DNA from 4 places in the Mesorhizobium sp. C395A genome. Region 2 is predicted to be linked to each of the others. Evidence: riboswitches for the same ligand, from Rfam matches in the RefSeq annotation. Region 2 holds a riboswitch; each other region holds the start of a gene.

Region 1 (4,341 bases), 2.7 Mb from region 2:
TTGATTACAGCAACCAACCCTAATGCGGAAGCGTGACAGTTTAACCGCTGAACCGTTTTAGGTGCCTTTGCTGCAACGCGGCGAGGGTTAGCGCACGGCTTTCAGCGAAGCAAGTCAAACCTTGTTCAAAAGACAGTGCTGGACGGCAGGCCGGGAAAAACTGGTCCGATCTCCTCCTGTTTGATTTCCTTCATCTTTCACTCCACTTTTGTCTCCTGACACATCTCCCGCCATTTGCCTGCTAGCATGACCGGAATCGCCGGCTAAAGTCGGGAAAATGGTTCGAGGCAAGACACTTTGACGAAGGACAAAATCTCACTCCCCGCGGCCAGGCGCATCGCGCTCGCCGCGCAAGGATTTCTCGATCCCCGCCCGGTCGGCACGCCCGATCGCCGCCACCTCGCCCGCGTGCTGTCGCGCACCGGCTTGCTGCAGATCGATTCCGTCAGCGCGGTGGTGCGCGCCCACTATATGCCGCTCTATTCGCGGCTTGGCCCCTACCCGCTGGCTTTGCTCGACAATGCGGCCATCACCCGCAAACGCACGGTGTTCGAATACTGGGCGCATGAGGCCTCGTTCCTGCCGGTCGAGACCTACCCGCTGATGCGCTGGCGCATGCAGCGGGCCGAGCAAGGCGACGAAATGTATCTCGGCCTCGCCAAATGGGGCCGCGAGCACGCCGCCTATATCGAAGAGATCTACCGCGCGGTCGCCGAGCGCGGCCCGATTGCCGCTTCGGCACTGGAAGGCCAGAAAGGTTCGGGCGGCTGGTGGGGCTGGAGCCACGCCAAGCACGCCTTCGAATGGCTGTTCTGGGCCGGACGCATCACCACGGCGCACCGCCGTGGCTTCGAGCGTTTCTACGACCTGCCCGAGCGCGTGCTGCCGCAGGCGATCCTCGATCTGCCGGTGCCGGCGGCCGAGGACGCGCACCGCGAATTGCTGCGCATTTCCGCCCGCGCCCACGGCATCGCGACGTCGGGTGACCTGCGCGATTATTTCCGCTTGTCGCCGGCCGACATGAAGGGCCGGTTGGAGGAACTGGTCGAGATGGGCGAGTTGCTGCCGGTAAACGTCGAAGGTTGGGACAAGCCGGCTTACCTCTATAGGGACGCCCGCCTGCCGCGAAAGATCGAGGCCCGCGCCTTGCTGGCCCCCTTCGATCCGGTGGTCTTCGAGCGCGCGCGCACCGAGCGTCTCTTCGATTTCCGCTACCGCATCGAGATCTACACCCCGGCCGACAAGCGGCAATATGGCTATTACGTGCTGCCTTTCTTGCTCGGCGACAAGATCGTCGCCCGCGTCGACCTCAAGGCCGACCGGCCTGCGAGTGTCTTACGCGTCCACGCCGCCTATGCCGAAGCAGGCGCACCGCCTGAGACCACCGCACAGCTTTTCGAGGAACTAAAGGAGATGCAGGGCTGGCTTGGCCTTGAGCGCATCGAAGTGACGCCGGCCGGCAATCTGGGGCCGGCATTGGCTAGCGAGAGAGATGGCCAACCCTTGCAGCGTCTGTCATAGAGGCCTCAATAAGCCTCGTAGGTTGTGCAATGGCATCGGACAAAGTGCTCGACATGATCCATGGCGCCCTCATTGCGCATGGAATAGATGCAGTCCGCAGAGATAGGGACGTCATGCTCCAATCGAAGCAGCTTCGGTTTGAGGCTGAGGTGTTCGAGACGAGTTCTGACCGGCTGGTCCTGGAAATCTACATTTTTTCTCCGCTGCTTGATGTTCAGCCGGTCATTGAATCCTTTGCTGGCTTCGGCGACACGCGCGAACAGGAACTGAACCAGGCGTTTGAAAAGTTTCTCCGTGGTGTTTTCCATGTGGCCATTGAGGGACTGGCCGATCACGTCTGCGAGACCATGCAGGCCGAAATAGAGCTTTGGCAGCGAAGCAGCGCCAGTTGGAAGATCTGGCGAAAAGATGCCCGCTGGAAAATCTATAGCGGCCCGGTCATTTCCCAGGCCACAACCGAGCTATGCTCGCTGACACCAGGCTATCCAGCATTCTATGCCAAGCTGGAAAAGCTATTCACAGCTTCGGTACCCCCCGGAAGCCATTTTGTCCGGACCTTTCTGGCAGGCTTGAAGGGCACGCTGATTAGTGCCGAAGTCCTTCTGGACAACGCGGTTTGGCATGAGGGACAGAATCTGGCTGTCGGCCATGACTGGGACTATAGCGATGGCTATCAAGCTATCCGACAGGTCATCCTGGCACTGCCGGAAGCCGGGACATGACAGCCCCTGCCGACATCGCCATGTCGTAGCCGTGCGTTGACACCGCCGCCCGCAAAAGCCTAAATCCGCTGCAGACGGTCCCCTGCCCGCAACGGCAAGGGCCAAGAGGGAATGCGGTGCGGGATTTCGGTCCCAAATCCGCGGCTGTCCCCGCAACTGTAAGCGACGAGCCAAGGCCGAAAGCCACTGGGTAACACCGGGAAGGCGGCTAACCAAGGCGACGACCCGCGAGCCAGGAGACCTGCCGTCTGAGACAAAGTATCCGATCGCCTGGCGGGTTTCCGGGCAAGGAGCACGGTTTTTGGACCAGAACAGCAGTTTTTCGGCTGGCACAGCGGACATTGCGTCCGGCGACAACGACGCCCTGACCGGCGTGACCGTCATCGTCTGCGCCTCCTGCCGCGATGAGACCGGTTCCGACGCCCATCCGCGCGCCGGCGAATTGCTGGCTGAGGACACACGCCGCGCCGCTGCCGGCGATATCCGGGTCCGCACCGCCGAATGTCTCGGCAATTGCAAGCGCCGCCTCAGCGCCGCGATCCTGCGCGATGGCTGCTGGAGCTATGTCTTCGGCGATCTGACCGCAACCAGCGGCGCCGACCTCGTTACCGGCGCAAAGCTCTTCGCGACTTCGGCCGACGGCCTCATCCCGTGGCGCGGCCGGCCCGATAGCCTCAAGCGCGGCCTCGTTGCCCGCATCCCACCCCTCGACATGCTGAAGGACTGACGATGAACGCTTCAAACCCGGCCGCCAACCTCTCCCGTGTTCCCTGCACTGTCGTTACAGGCTTCCTCGGCGCCGGCAAGACGACGCTGGTCCGCCATCTCCTGGAAAATGCCGGCGGCAAGCGCATCGCCATCATCGTCAACGAGTTCGGCGACATCGGCATCGACGGGGAAATCCTGAAAGGCTGCGGCATCGACACCTGCCCCGAGGAAAACATCCTCGAACTGGCCAATGGCTGCATCTGCTGCACGGTCGCCGACGATTTCGTGCCCGCCCTCGACAAGATCCTCGCGCTGACACCTAAGGTTGACCACATCCTGATCGAGACCTCGGGCCTGGCTCTGCCCAAGCCGCTGGTCCAGGCGTTCCAGTGGCCAAGCGTGAAGAGCCGGGTGACCGTCGATGGCGTCATTGCCGTGGTAGACGGCCCGGCGCTGGCCGAGGGCCGCGTTGCCAACGATATGGACGCCCTGCAGGCACAGCGCGCTCAGGACGAGACGCTCGACCACGACGATCCGGTCGAAGAAGTCTTCGAGGACCAGATCGCCTGCGCCGATTTGATCATCCTGTCGAAGAGCGATCTAATGGACGCCCCCGGTTCGGCCCGCGCCAACGCCATCATCAATGAACATTCCGCCCGCGCCGTGAAGATCGTGCCGACCGCACATGGCAAGGTCGATCCCTCGGTGCTGCTCGGCCTCGGCCTCGCCGTCGAGGACGACATCGAGAACCGCAAATCGCACCATGACGGCGCCTTCGACCACGAGCATGACGATTTCGACACCTTCATCGTCGACATCCCCTCCATCACCAATCCGGACGAACTGGCCAGGCGCGTCGCCACGGTTGCCGAGGAAGAGAATGTGCTGCGTGTGAAAGGCTTCGTCGATGTCGGCGGCAAGCCGATGCGGCTTTTGCTGCAGGCCGTCGGCCCGCGCGTCAACCATTATTATGACCGCGCCTGGACGGCCGAGGACGATCGCCGCTCGCGTCTCGTTGTCATCGGCCTGAAGGGGCTGAACCGCCCGGCGATCGAGCGTATACTCGCCGGCTGATCTCAGGAGCAATTCCAGGAAAAGTGTGAAACGGTTTTCCCACAGGAATTGCGTAAAAACAAGGAGATAGAGCGGTTCGCCGTTCCGTGAAACGGTGAAACGCACTAAGCCGCGATGCACATACTCGCCAGGACCTCCGCCTCGCTCGACGATCTCGCCGAGCCAGTTGATCTCCGGCAGACGCCGGCGGATATCGTGGCGCTGTCCTTCACCGACAGCGACCTCGCCGGCCTCGCGGCGGCCTGGACGGCCGATGCCGTCCGCCTGCCGTCGATGCGGCTGGCGGCGCTGCGCGACCTGCGCCATCCCATGTCCG
Region 2 (4,341 bases):
CGTACAGGCATAAAAAAAGAGCGGCGGGCCAGGCCCGCCACTCTTTTTTAAGCTTCGGCTGTTAGTTGTTGCCGAACCGATCCCTGTCGCTGCTCTGAGGAACGAACTTCTGTTGGTCGTCCGACGAGTTCAGCAGCTTGTAGACCGCCGAGTTGGTGCCGGTCGACGAAGTGCGGGTGGTGTCGACGGCAGCGGCCGGCTGGTTGGCGCCATTGGAGCCATAATTGTCGCTGCCGGCAAAGGCAGCGCTCGAAACAGCCAGAACGGCTGCGGTGGCGAGAACGATCTTCTTCATTTTAGTCTCCTGAATTTTTCTGATGCTGCCAGCTGCAGCGGATAAGCCCGCCACGTGCTGGAAACCGGCTTTTAGCGGCCGAAAAGGTTACGGTCGGCACCGTGGGCAGGCGCCTGCTCGGCTGGAGTCGACTTCTCAACCGAAGCCGTATGGCCACTATCGGTCGACGTAATCGCAGGCTGGTTGGCGCCGTTCGAACCGTAGTTGTCGCTGCCGGCGAAAGCGCTGCCGGAGATGGCCAAAACGGCGGCGGCAGCAAGGATGATCTTTTTCATTTCAAATACTCCTGAATTTTTTGGGATCCCGAGAGCGACGGGTTAGCCGCCCTTCTTTGGTCGGGATCAGCGATTGCCGTAGAGGTCGCGGTCGGCGCCCTGAACGACAGGCTGCTTGTCAGCGTGCGCCGGCTTCTGAATGGAAGCCGTATACGAGCTGTCGACCGAGACGGCTGGCTGGTTCGCACCATTGGAACCGTAATTGTCGCTACCGGCGAAGGCGCTGCCGGTGATCGCCAAAACGGCTGCGGCAGTGAGGATGATCTTTTTCATTTTTAGTACTCCAGTTTGTCTGTCCGTCTAGCGGCGTGTCTTGGGAGGAATTCGCGTCGTTCGGACAGCCCCGATGTGGGAAAGCCATAGGCTGGTTTCCAATCACGAAGTTGTTCCGTGTGGACCACGGTCCTGCACCTTGAAATTGTGCTAGGAAGTTCCTCTATGGTCATTTATCGCATTGTTTTCAGTTGCTTATGTCGAACCGAGTGGTTCGCTCCGGTGTCGGTTTCCGGGCCGTCGTTCACACCGTCCTGCACGCATTGTCAACAGAAACGAACCGTTCGGTTCGATTAGAGATTGCTAATAGTAACTTTTCGATACCGTTGAGCCCTTTTTGCCCCCGATCGGAACTGGATCCGCAGCGATTCGAAACGGCGATGATAGCGCCGCAAGACAGGATCTCAGCCCTTCGGTGGTCGGCGGGGCGTATGCGCGCGTGTCGCGCCGCATGGATATGATGTCGCTTTCATGCCGACGTCGCGATCGCTGCCGTGATTAGATGATCGCATCTCAGGTGCCGCTTCGTGACGACGCAGCGGAGAATTGGGAAGCCGGTCAGAATCCGGCGCTGCCCCCGCAACGGTGGTGGAGTTGAAGTCGCAACGGGAGACCACTGGGCAAGAGCCTGGGAAGGTGTCGCGATGGTCCGCAAGGACAACTCCAGAGCCCGGAAACCAGCCCGAGATGCATAGACTCGACTGATCGCGGTGGGCGGTCAAGAGGTGGATAGTGCATGTCCGGCGCCGCGCCGGCCTGCGTCCGATCCTTCCTCCATCACCACCAAGTTCAGTCCTTAAACCACGAGGACAGAACTATGGATACGCGCAACGACATGCTGAGGCTCCTGAACGGCCGCAAGCAAGGCTTTTCGCTGGAACAGCCCTTCTACACCGACCCGGACTATTTCAAGCTCGACATGGAGCTTATCTGGTATCGCGACTGGCTGTTCATCGGCCATGATTGCGAACTGCCGAAGCCCGGCAGCTATATCACCGTGCAGATCGGCGATTATCCGGTGGTGCTGGTCCGCGACCAGAAGGGCAACATCAACGCCTTTCACAATTCCTGCCGCCATCGCGGCAGCCGTGTCTGCAACACTGAGAAGGGCATGGCGGCAAAGCTTGTCTGCCCCTATCACCAGTGGACCTACGAGCTTGACGGCCGGCTGCTGTTTGCCCGCCAGATGGCCGACGGTTTCGACAAGAGCCAGTTCGGCCTGAAGCCCGTCGCCTGCGAGAGCGTCGGCGGCTACATCTTCATCTGCCTGGCGAAAGAACCTGCCGACTTTGCGCCGATGCGCGCCATGATAGAGCCCTACCTCAAGCCGCACCGGCTGAATGAAGCCAAGGTCGCCTTCGAGAGCACCATCATCGAGAAGGGCAACTGGAAGCTGGTCTGGGAAAACAACCGCGAATGCTATCACTGCGCCGGCAATCATCCAGAGCTGTGCAAGACATTCCCCGAAGCGCCGACGGTGACCGGCGTGCAGGGCGCCGACAGCGATCCGGAGATGCTGGCGCACTGGGCGAAATGCGAGGCGGCGGGCCTGCCGAGCAAGTTCCGCATCGATCCGGCCGGGCAATACCGCGCCACCCGCGCGCCGCTGCTGCGCGATGCCGTCAGCTACACGATGTCGGGAAAGCGCGCGGTGACGAAGAACCTGTCCGACACTGTTGCCGCCGACCGCATCGGCACCTTGATGCACTACCACTATCCGACGACCTGGAACCACATACTGATCGACCATGCGGTCACCTTCCGGGTGCTGCCGATCAGCGCCACCGAAACCGCGGTGACGACCAAGTGGCTGGTGCACAAGGATGCGGTCGAGGGGGTCGACTACAACCTTGAGGAGCTCACCCATGTCTGGACCGAGACCAACGACCAGGACCGCCGCATCGTCGAGGAAAACGCCTTCGGCATCCTGTCTCCGGCCTATGAGCCCGGCCCCTATTCGGAGCTGCACGAGGGCGGCGTGATCCAGTTCGTCGAATGGTACGCGGCCTTCATCGGCCCGCGCCTTGCCGAAGGCGGCCGGCCGGCGCTGCGCAGCGTCGCGTGAGCTGGAGCAGGCGAAGAGGGACCAGAGGATGAATGCGATGACGGATCTTGGGCTCTATCGCCATCTTGACCAGATGGCGCCGTGGAACGATAGGCTGCAGGTGCTGGAAGTGATCGGCGTCAGCGACGAGGCGCCCGACGTCAAGACCTTCACCTTCCGCTCCGACAACCAGACCTGGTTCCGCTACAAGCCGGGCCAGTTCCTGACGCTGGAACTGCCGACACCGGACGGGCCGCTGATGCGCACCTACACGCTGTCGTCGTCGCCATCGCGGCCGTTTTCGATCGCGGTGACGATCAAGGCGCAGGCCGGCAGCATCGGCACGCGCTGGATGTTCGACCATCTGGTGCCCGGTTCGCATGTCAAGGCCTACGGACCGGCCGGCGACTTCTCGTTGCACAGCCACCCGGCGGCCAAATACCTGTTCATTTCCGCCGGCTCCGGCGTGACGCCGATGATGTCGATGCTGCGCTGGCTGAACGACTGCGCGCCATGGACCGATGTCGGTTTCGTCAACTGCGCGCGGCGTGCCGAAGAGATCATCTTCCGCAAGGAACTCGAACTGCTCGGCGGCCATATGCCCGGCCTGTCGCTCGGCTTCATGATCGAGGAACGTTCCAGCCGCGAAGGCTGGTACGGCCATATGGGCCGCATCGATGCGATCCGGCTGCCCTTGCTGGCTCCGGACTTCCGCGAGCGCGAAATCTTCTGCTGCGGCCCCGATCCGTTCATGCGCGCCGTGCGCGGCATGCTGGATGCCGCCGGCTTCGACATGACGAAATACCATCAGGAGAGCTTTGCCGCGCCTGTGGTGGAGGAAATTCCGGCGCCGTTTGCCTCCCCGGTCGAGGACGGCATCGCTGCACCTGTCGAAGCCGTGACGCCGATCCGCTTCTCGCTTTCGGAGGTCGACGCCGGCTGCGTCGCCGGCCAGACCGTGCTGCAGACCGCGCGCAGCTCGGGCGTGCGGATTCCCGCCGCCTGCGAGTTCGGCCTGTGCGGCACCTGCAAGGTGAAGAAGGTCTCCGGCGAAGTCGAGATGAGCCACAATGGCGGCATCCTCGACCACGAGATCGATGACGGTTTTATCCTTGCCTGCTGCTCGAAACCATTGTCGGCGCTCGAAATCGAGGCTTGAGCCGGTCGACTTCGCCGCAACGGTCGCCGACGCAGGCGTTGTATTCGCGGGTCTTTGTCTTGCCAACCAACGGCCAAGTGATTTAGACGCACTTAGGAAGGGCTTGGCAGACCGTGAAGCCGGCGCATCCCTTCAGGGCGCATGGGACGGGGGACACAGCGATGCAACAGCGGGTCTACGCGGTCGCAAGCAAGGACATCGTTTTCGAATCATTCGATGGCGAAGCCGTCGTTCTCGATCTTTCGAACGGCAAGTATTTCGGCTTTTCCGATTCCGGCAGCCGGGTCTGGCAGGC
Region 3 (4,341 bases), 2.8 Mb from region 2:
ATCGCGCTGGTAAGCCTCGCTATCCCAATAGGCCGACGACGGTAGCGTCGGTTCGGCCCGGCTCAGGCCGTTATAGGGGTCGCGCTCGCTCGGGCTGGGATGCATGGCTGGCTTCCTATGAAGCGTCAGCCGACACCCCGGCAAATCGTTTGTCAATCAGAGTGCCGCATTGCCGGTTGCAGGCGCGGCGCATAATCATGTCGTGGACACGGGACATTCGGAAATTGGGGGGATTCGGAAGTGGCCGCACGACAGATGTCGCTTACGCCGGAGCTGGTCGCGCGCTGCTGGCGCGAGATCAGGGACCCCGGGCCGGATCCGGACGCGATGCATCTCGATGAAGCCGACTATGACGCGCTGCTGGATGAATTGCAGGTCGAACTCCCGGACAGCGAACCGCTATGGCTGTTCGGCTATGGATCGCTGATCTGGAAACCGGAAATAGATTATGTCGAGGACCGCGTTGCGCTGGCGCGCGGCTGGCATCGGTCCTTTTGCATGAACATGACGCGCTGGCGCGGCACCAAGGACAGCCCCGGCCTGATGATGGCGCTGGACCGTGGCGGACAATGCAAGGGCGTCGCCTTTCGGCTGACCGACAATAACCGGCGCGAGCAGTTGGGCCGGCTTTTCCGGCGCGAAGTCACGCTGAAGCCGACAAGCTACCGGCCGCGCATGCTCAAGCTTGCAAGCGAGGCCGGACCGCTCAGGGCATTGGCCTTCGTCATCAACCGCAACGGCCTGACCTATTCAGGACCGCTCGACGAGGGCAAGGTCGTCGAAAGGCTGGCAACGTCCTGCGGGCACTGGGGGTCGGGCGCCGACTATCTCTACAACACGGTGAAAAACCTTGAAGAGCGCGGCATTCACGATCGCCATCTGTGGCGGCTGCAGCGGCTGGTTGCCGAGCGGATCACCGCGTTGAACCCGTAACGCCGCATGGCGCATTCGCGCTGTTGGCCGGCGGAATTTGGTTTGCCGGATGCGGCCGTTTCAGCCTATAGTCATGCATGTCGTCGGTTCCGTTAGGGACCAAGAGGGAATGCGGTGAGGGCTGACTTGTTGCCCAATGCCGTGGCTGCCCCCGCAACTGTGTGCGGTAGTCCTCTCCAAGCCACTGAGGATTTTTTCCTCGGGAAGGTGGGGAAGGGCGCTGATCCGCGAGCCAGGAGACCTGCCGGCGACAGGGAACTGACTTCGATGCCCTCGGGTGGAGGGCGAAAGGACAAGATATGAATACCGCTTCCGTCTCCCTCGGCGCTTCCGTCTCCTCGCAGTCGCGCTTCATGCAGCTCGTGCTTAGCGCGTTTCTGGGCATTTTCGTCGTCGGCGTTGTCGGTTTCTCGCATATCGATGCGGTCCACAATGCGGCGCATGACTATCGCCATTCGATGGCGTTTCCCTGCCACTGACGAGGATCTGACATCATGAACCTGTTTCGCAACGTCGTGTTCATCGCGGCGATCGCAGGGCTCGTGGCCGGTGTCGCTCTCGCCTGCATGCAGGCCTACGCCACCGTGCCGCTGATCCTCAAGGCGGAGGTCTACGAAAAGGCTGGTGGCGGCCACGAGCATCAGCATGCCGCGGCGCCCGCCGCCAACGCTACGGACACCAATGCCATGAGCACCGCCGCGCCGGCGGAAAATGCCGTGAGCAGCGCAGCACCCGCAACGGCTGAAGCAGCCGCGCCGGCGGAGGACGAAGGCTGGGCGCCGGCCGACGGCTTCGAGCGTTTCGCCTTCAGTGTCGTCGCCAATATCGTCACCGGCATCGGCTTCGCGCTGGTCCTGGTGGCGGTTTCCGAGTTCGCCGGCGGCATCGGCAGCTGGCGCCAGGGCGTGTTCTGGGGCCTGGCGGGCTTTGCCGTGTTCACGCTGGCGCCGGGACTCGGCCTGCCGCCGGAACTGCCGGCAATGCCGGCGGCCGATCTCATACAGCGCCAGATCTGGTGGTGGGCAACGGTGATGGCAACCGCGATCGGCCTTGCCCTTATCACCTTCCGCACGTCGGCGCCCCTGACCGTGCTCGCCGTCGTCCTGATCGTCGCCCCGCATATTGTCGGCGCGCCGCAGCCTGACAGTTTCGTAACGCCGATCCCGGAGGGCCTGCATCATCAGTTCGTGGTGGCGGTGACGCTGACCAATCTGGTGTTCTGGCTGGTGCTCGGCGCAGTTGTCGGCATAGTGCACTCGCGCTTCACCGGCACCGCGACCAGCCTGCGCGACAGCTTTGCCTGATCGCAGTTTGACCTTCATCATCGGCGGTGCGCGCTCCGGCAAGAGCGCGCATGCCGAAACTTTGGCGACGGCGTTGCCGCCGCCAAGGGCCTATATTGCCACCGCGCAAGCCTATGACGGCGAAATGCGCGAGCGCATCGCGCAACACCGCTCGCGCCGCGGCGAGGGATGGGCGACCATCGATGCCCCGCTTGATCTTGCAGGTGCGCTCGAGGCATTGCCGGACAACCAGCCGGTGCTTGTCGACTGCCTGACGCTTTGGCTGACCAATCATATGCTGGCCGATCATGATCTAGAGCGGGAGTGCCGGCGGCTGGCCGATGTGCTTTCGCGGCCGCGCGGGCCGTGGTTCGTGGTCTCGAACGAAGTCGGACAAGGCATTGTGCCCGACAATGCGCTGGCACGCCGGTTCCGCGATGCCGCCGGCAGGCTCAACCAGCAGATCGCGGTGGTAGCTGATATGGTGCTTCTGATGGTGGCGGGGCTGCCGCTCAAGGTGAAATGAGATGACCGATATCGACGCAAAAGATGAAGAGCGCCATCGCGCCAAGATGGCCAAGCGCAAGGCGGTGCAGGACGCCGAGGTCGCGGAAAAGACGGTCGAGAAGGGGCTGCTGATCGTCAACACCGGACCCGGCAAGGGCAAGACCACGGCTGCCTTCGGGCTGGCGCTACGCATGCTCGGCTATGGCAAGCGCGTCGGAATCGTCCAGTTCATCAAGGGCAAATGGCACACCGGCGAAAAGGATGCCTTCGCGGCGTTTGGCGGCCGCGTCGTCTGGCACACGATGGGCGAGGGTTTCACCTGGGAGACGCAGGATCTGAAGCGCGACATTAAGGCGGCTGAAGCCGCCTGGGCCAAGGCACTGGAGTTGATCGCCGATCCCTCGATCAGCCTCGTCGTGCTGGACGAACTGAACATCGCGCTGCGTTACGACTATCTCGATCTCGACAGAGTGGTGGCGGCGCTGAAAGCGCGGCGCGAAGGTCTGCATGTCGTCGTCACCGGCCGCAACGCCAAGCCGGCGCTGGTCGAGGCGGCGGATCTGGTGACGGAGATGGGCGTGACCAAGCATCATTTTTCGGCCGGCGTGAAGGCGCAGCAGGGGATCGAGTTTTGAGGGGTTTCGTACCCTCCCCCTTGTGGGAGGGTCGATCCGCGAAGCGGATCGGGGTGGGGTCCTCGTAGGTCGCAGTCCCCCACCCCGGCGCTTCGCGCCGACCCTCCCCACAAGGGGGAGGGTAAAGGGAAGGGCGACGGTAAGCTCTCAGAACGTCACCGCGATAAGCACCGCCGACAGCAACCCGAACAGCCCAATCAGCAGATAGTCCGCCACCTGGTACAATTTCAGCGCCTGCCTGATGTCCTGGCTTTCCGCCGCGCGCCTACCGCCTTCGCCCATATAGGCGTCCTCGACGATGACGCCGCCATAGCTGCGCGGGCCGGCGAGCGCCAGGCCGAGTGCGCCGGCCATTGCTGCTTCCGGCCAACCGGCATTGGGTGAGCGGTGCTTTTTGGCGTCGCGCCGCATTGCTTGCCAAGCGTTGCGGGGATCGGCGCCGTCAACGAGAAAGGCGGCGGCAACGATCAGCAACGCGGTCAGCCGGGACGCCGGCAGGTTGATCCAGTCGTCGAAGAGTGCCGCCGCGCGGCCGAAGGCCTCGTGGTGCGGGGTGCGGTGGCCGATCATCGAATCGGCGGTGTTGGCGGCCTTGTAGGCGACGCCGCCGGCCAGACCGCAGACACCTGTCCAGAAGGCGGGCGCAACGATGCCGTCGGAGAAATTCTCGGCCAGGCTTTCGATGGCGGCGCGGCTGACGCCGGCATGGTCGAGCTTCTCTGGATCGCGGCCGACGATGCGCGCAACCGCAATGCGGCCGAGCGCCAGCCCGCCGGTATCCAGCGAATCGGCCACCGCCTCGACATGTTCGGTAAGGCTCTTTTGCGACAGCAGCGACGAGGCCAAGATTGCCGTGATGATCATGCCGGCAGGAAAGAGCTGCCAGAGCAGGATTTGCACGATGAAGGCGATTGCCGCCGGCACCAGCACGATCACCAGCAGCGCCTGCGCGCCGCGGCGGCGACGCAGCGCGTCGGAATCAG
Region 4 (4,341 bases), 670 kb from region 2:
CGGCAGCCCGAGCGTGCCGGCCTGGACTCTGGAGCGCTCGCCAAAAGCGCTCTCTCGTCGTTTCATGCTATGGTCAATGCTGGCGATCCGCCCCTCAACAAGCGGGTCATGGATCTTCGTGGACGTCAAGCGAGTGGCGGCAGCCTCGGCAGAAGCTTTCAACGCGGCTGCCACCGCATCCCTGCCTTTGGAAAGGGCCCGGGCCAGCAAGACCAGCTCGTCGGTCTTCTGGGCCGCGAAGGCGAGCCACGACCTGATGTCGGCCTCGAGTTCCGTCTCCATGCGCAGGTCAATCGGCACATGCAGCATCGAGCAAGAAGGCGCGATTTCGACGCGGTCCAAGGGCCAGCCGGCGACGATCGGTTTGATGCGGTCGAGAATGGCGGGCAGGTTCGCACGCCAGACGTTGCGGCCATCGATCAAGCCGAGCGAGAGCACCAGATCCTTCGGAGCGAGCCGACCCACCGTTTCCAGCTGCTCGGGAGCGCGCACGAGATCAATATGCAGGCCGGCCAGGGGCAGAGAAACCGCGGTTTCGAGATTGTCTCCCAGCGACCCGAAATACGTAGCCAGCATGATCTTCAGCTCGGGCGCGGCTTTCGACAGCTGGCCATAGGCGAATTCGAACGCAGCTCGTTCGTTCGGGTTCAGATCGAGGACAAGCGCTGGCTCATCGATCTGCACCCAGTCGGCTCCCGACAGCTTCAGCCTCTGCAGGACTTGCTCGTAAACGGGCAGCAGCCGCGGTAGGAGCGCGATGGGACCGAACCCTTCGGCACGCGATTTCGCCAGCTTGAGGAAGGTGATGGGTCCAAGGATGACTGGGCGTGTGTGAATGCCGAGAGCTTTAGCCTCGAGGAAGTAATCGACCGGCTTCGATGACGAGAGGGCGAACGTCTGATCATCATCGAGTTCCGGCACAATGTAGTGGTAGTTGGTGTCAAACCACTTGGTCATTTCCATCGCGGTTACACCAGGTCCATGAGCCTCCTCCTGGTGACCAGCGTGTCCACAATCCTCCGTCTGACCCTGGTTGCCGCGCGCCATTGCGAAGTAGATGTCAAGTGGGACCTCGCCGCTATTCCAGCCGTACCGGGATGGAATGGCCCCGACCATGGCTGCGGTGTCGAGCACATGGTCGTAAAGCGAGAAGTCGTTCGACGGGATTTTCGACACGCCGCGATCGCGCTGCTCTTCCCAGCTAGCGGCTCGGAGCGCCTTCGACGTCGCAAGAAGGTCGCCAGCGGACGATGTTCCGGACCAGTAGCTTTCGAGGGCGAATTTCAGTTCTCGCCGACGACCGAAGCGCGGCACGCCGAGCGTTGCTACAGGAATTTGCTGAGAGACAGTCATGTCATACCCCGATGGTTGGGGGCGTCGGTGACAAGGAAGGCGCTAGCAGGCCGGCACGCCGGTTGCAGCGGCCACCGAGACACCCCGCCCGTGGACGTAATTCGCCGTGGCAGGTCTCTGGCTCGCGGGGTCATAGCCTCTACCCGTCTTCCCGAGGGTATTCGCCTCAGTGACATGAGTGGATTGGCTCGCCGCTAACAGTTGCGGGGGCAGCGCCGGCATCGCACCGGCTTCCCTCTTAGCTCCGCTGCGGCAGCACCGTACGCGAGAACCACAACAGCAGACAATCACAGCAACCCGCTCTTTGTCAATGACGCATAATGAAATGTTTATGTCGTTATATGGTCGCGTTTTACGCCTTTGTCTAGCATTGTGAAATATTCAGTCTGCTGCCCGCATTCGGCATCGTGGGACGTGATCGCAAGTCAAGTCCGACGGACGCCGCGAGTTCTCCGTTACCTCAGGAACCTTACTGGCCTTCCCCAAGCTGAGCTTCTGGAAAATGCTGGTGACGATCTGGATGACGGTGAATGCCGTCATGGCAAGCACGCCTTGCACCGCTCCTCCAGCGAGCTTCACGGCAGCAGCATGGGTCAGTTCTCCGAAGCGAATGGCTGTCGCTATCAGCGAGCTTTGACACAGTTCCGCCACTGCGGTCATCGCGTCAGTAGGGCGGGTGGTTAGTTGCCCGCGCATCTACAGCAACCCAGCCCCTTCCGCCTCGCGGCGCAAATTCTGCCTTGGCCTTGGGCCGATCTGCTGGATCACCAGGCCGGCCGCCAGCGAGCCAAGGTCGCCGCAGGTCTTGAGGTTGCGGCCCTGCGTGTAGCCATGCAGGAAACCGGCGGCGTAGAGGTCGCCGGCGCCGGTGGTGTCGACCAACTCCTTGATGGCGGTCGCCTCGATGACCACGGTCTCGTCGCCGCGCACGATCACCGAGCCTTTTTCGGAACGGGTGACGGCGGCAATCTTGCAGTCCTTGCGGATCTGAGCCAGCGCCTCGTCGAAGGATTTTGTCTGGTAGAGCGACTTGATCTCGTGGCTGTTGGCAAAGACGATGTCGACAGTGCCCGAGCGCATCAGCTCGAGGAACTCGTCGCGGTAGCGGTCGACGCAGAACGAATCAGACAACGTCATCGACACTTCGCGTCCGGCCTCGTGTGCGAGCTTCGCCGTCTGCCGGATCGCCTCCTTGGCGCGCGGCGGATCCCACAGATAGCCCTCGAAATAGCTAACCTTGGCGCCGGATGCCTTGTCGGCCTCGACATCGTCAGGGCCAAGCTCGACGCAGGCGCCGAGATAGGTGTTCATCGAGCGCTCGCCGTCGGGCGTGACGAAGATCATAGAGCGCGCCGTCGGCGGCTGGCCCTTGAGCGGCCTGGTGTCGAAGGCGACACCCTGTGCATGGATATCGTGCGCATAGATTTCGCCCAGCGCATCGTTGGAGACCTTGCCGAAGAAGGCGGCGCGTCCGCCGAAGCTGGCTACGCCGGCCGCCGTGTTGCCGGCACTGCCGCCGGAGGCCTCGATCGCCGGGCCCATGCGGCTGTAGAGCAGTTCGGCGCGGCGCGTGTCGATCAGGTTCATCGCGCCCTTGATGATGCCGTTGATCTCGAGGAATGCCTCGTCGCACTGGGCGATGATGTCGACAATGGCATTGCCGATGCAAAGCACGTCATAATCCGGCATCAATGTCTCCGCCAAAAAACCCGAGCCGGCTTCTCGCCACGCCTGCCAGGCGCGGGTCTGCCCGGTGGAAATGGGCTTTCCGCTTGCCAATCCGTTCGCCGGCGGCTCTCACGGGGCGGCGAGTCCTGCCTCGCGACGCAATTCGTCCGCCCTGTCTGTCTTCTCCCAGGTGAAATCAGGCTCTTCACGGCCGAAATGGCCATAGGTCGCTGTATTGCGATATATAGGGCGTAAGAGATCAAGCATCTTGATAATGCCTTTCGGTCTGAGATCGAACAACTCAAGAATGAGGCGCTCGATCCTGCTTTCCTCAACCCTGGCTGTCCCGAACGTGTTGACCATGACGGAAACCGGACTGGCCACGCCGATTGCGTAAGCAAGCTGCACCTCGCACACGTCCGCAAGTCCGCTAGCGACGATGTTCTTTGCGACATAGCGGGCTGCATAGGCAGCCGAGCGGTCAACCTTGGACGGGTCCTTGCCCGAGAAGGCGCCGCCGCCATGACGACCCATCCCGCCATAGGAATCGACGATGATCTTGCGTCCAGTGAGACCGCAGTCGCCGCGCGGCCCGCCGACTACGAACCGCCCCGTCGGGTTGACCAGAATTCTGATGCCTTCCGTCTCCAGGTGGGTCGGCAGGACAGGCTTTATGATTTCCTCAATGACGCCCTCGCGGACAGTCTCTTGCGAGACCTGCTCGTCATGTTGCGTCGACACGACGATGGTATCCAGGGCGACCGGGCGCAACCCCTCATAGCGCACTGAGACTTGGGATTTCATGTCAGGACGCAACCAGCCAAGCTGTTGTGCCTTCCGGACATACGCCTGCCGTTTCGTCAAGCGATGAGCGAGTTGGATCGGCAAAGGCATCAGGGTATCGGTTTCGCGGCATGCGTAGCCGAACATGAGGCCCTGATCTCCCGCTCCCTGCTGGAGGTCTTGCCCTCTTCCCTCGTCAACGCCTTGGCTGATGTCGGGCGACTGCTCGGTGAGGGCATGAACGACGGAGCAACGCCGGCCGTCAAAGCCGACGGCCTCGTCGTCGTACCCAATGTCGAGAATCGTATCGCGCGCAACTTGGCTGTAATCCACCTGGGCATCGCTGGTGATCTCGCCAGCCAGAACGACTATCCCTGATTTTACCAACGCTTCACAGGCGACGCGCGCCTTGGGATCTGTGCGGAGGATGGCATCGAGGATGGCATCCGAGATGTTGTCGGCCAACTTATCCGGGTGCCCCGCGCCAACCGATTCGGAAGAGAACACGAACTGCCTAGCCATGAATACCTCGCTTCG

Evidence for each region. Region 2 has a riboswitch for cobalamin ahead of NLY37_RS25430 (aromatic ring-hydroxylating oxygenase subunit alpha). Riboswitches for the same ligand answer to the same signal wherever they lie in the genome.
Region 1: it holds a riboswitch for cobalamin, as region 2 does, so the genes downstream of both, NLY37_RS12345 (DUF1636 family protein) here and NLY37_RS25430 (aromatic ring-hydroxylating oxygenase subunit alpha) in region 2, are expected to answer to the same signal.
Region 3: it holds a riboswitch for cobalamin, as region 2 does, so the genes downstream of both, NLY37_RS12110 (CbtB domain-containing protein) here and NLY37_RS25430 (aromatic ring-hydroxylating oxygenase subunit alpha) in region 2, are expected to answer to the same signal.
Region 4: it holds a riboswitch for cobalamin, as region 2 does, so the genes downstream of both, metE (5-methyltetrahydropteroyltriglutamate--homocysteine S-methyltransferase) here and NLY37_RS25430 (aromatic ring-hydroxylating oxygenase subunit alpha) in region 2, are expected to answer to the same signal.

Annotation. Positions count from the first base shown of each region.
Region 1 covers NZ_CP100473.1:2,489,015-2,493,355, forward strand. Annotated here, with positions in the region: gene NLY37_RS12335 (winged helix-turn-helix domain-containing protein) at 298-1,521, shown strand; gene NLY37_RS12340 (DUF6348 family protein) at 1,551-2,243, shown strand; cobalamin riboswitch at 2,302-2,506, shown strand; gene NLY37_RS12345 (DUF1636 family protein) at 2,545-2,970, shown strand; gene cobW (cobalamin biosynthesis protein CobW) at 2,973-4,025, shown strand; gene cobN (cobaltochelatase subunit CobN) at 4,140-4,341, shown strand, end outside.
Region 2 covers NZ_CP100473.1:5,207,518-5,211,858, forward strand. Annotated here, with positions in the region: gene NLY37_RS25415 (DUF680 domain-containing protein) at 62-295, opposite strand; gene NLY37_RS25420 (DUF680 domain-containing protein) at 367-570, opposite strand; gene NLY37_RS25425 (DUF680 domain-containing protein) at 637-843, opposite strand; cobalamin riboswitch at 1,342-1,543, shown strand; gene NLY37_RS25430 (aromatic ring-hydroxylating oxygenase subunit alpha) at 1,661-2,908, shown strand; gene NLY37_RS25435 (FAD-binding oxidoreductase) at 2,946-4,046, shown strand; gene NLY37_RS25440 (PqqD family protein) at 4,208-4,341, shown strand, end outside.
Region 3 covers NZ_CP100473.1:2,441,958-2,446,298, reverse strand. Annotated here, with positions in the region: gene NLY37_RS12120 (aromatic ring-hydroxylating oxygenase subunit alpha) at 1-105, opposite strand, end outside; gene NLY37_RS12115 (gamma-glutamylcyclotransferase) at 241-933, shown strand; cobalamin riboswitch at 1,001-1,196, shown strand; gene NLY37_RS12110 (CbtB domain-containing protein) at 1,233-1,412, shown strand; gene NLY37_RS12105 (CbtA family protein) at 1,428-2,237, shown strand; gene cobU (bifunctional adenosylcobinamide kinase/adenosylcobinamide-phosphate guanylyltransferase) at 2,230-2,742, shown strand; gene cobO (cob(I)yrinic acid a,c-diamide adenosyltransferase) at 2,744-3,358, shown strand; gene cbiB (adenosylcobinamide-phosphate synthase CbiB) at 3,506-4,341, opposite strand, start outside.
Region 4 covers NZ_CP100473.1:5,881,813-5,886,153, forward strand. Annotated here, with positions in the region: gene metE (5-methyltetrahydropteroyltriglutamate--homocysteine S-methyltransferase) at 1-1,353, opposite strand, end outside; cobalamin riboswitch at 1,445-1,644, opposite strand; gene NLY37_RS28480 (adenosine kinase) at 2,050-3,042, opposite strand; gene metK (methionine adenosyltransferase) at 3,151-4,326, opposite strand.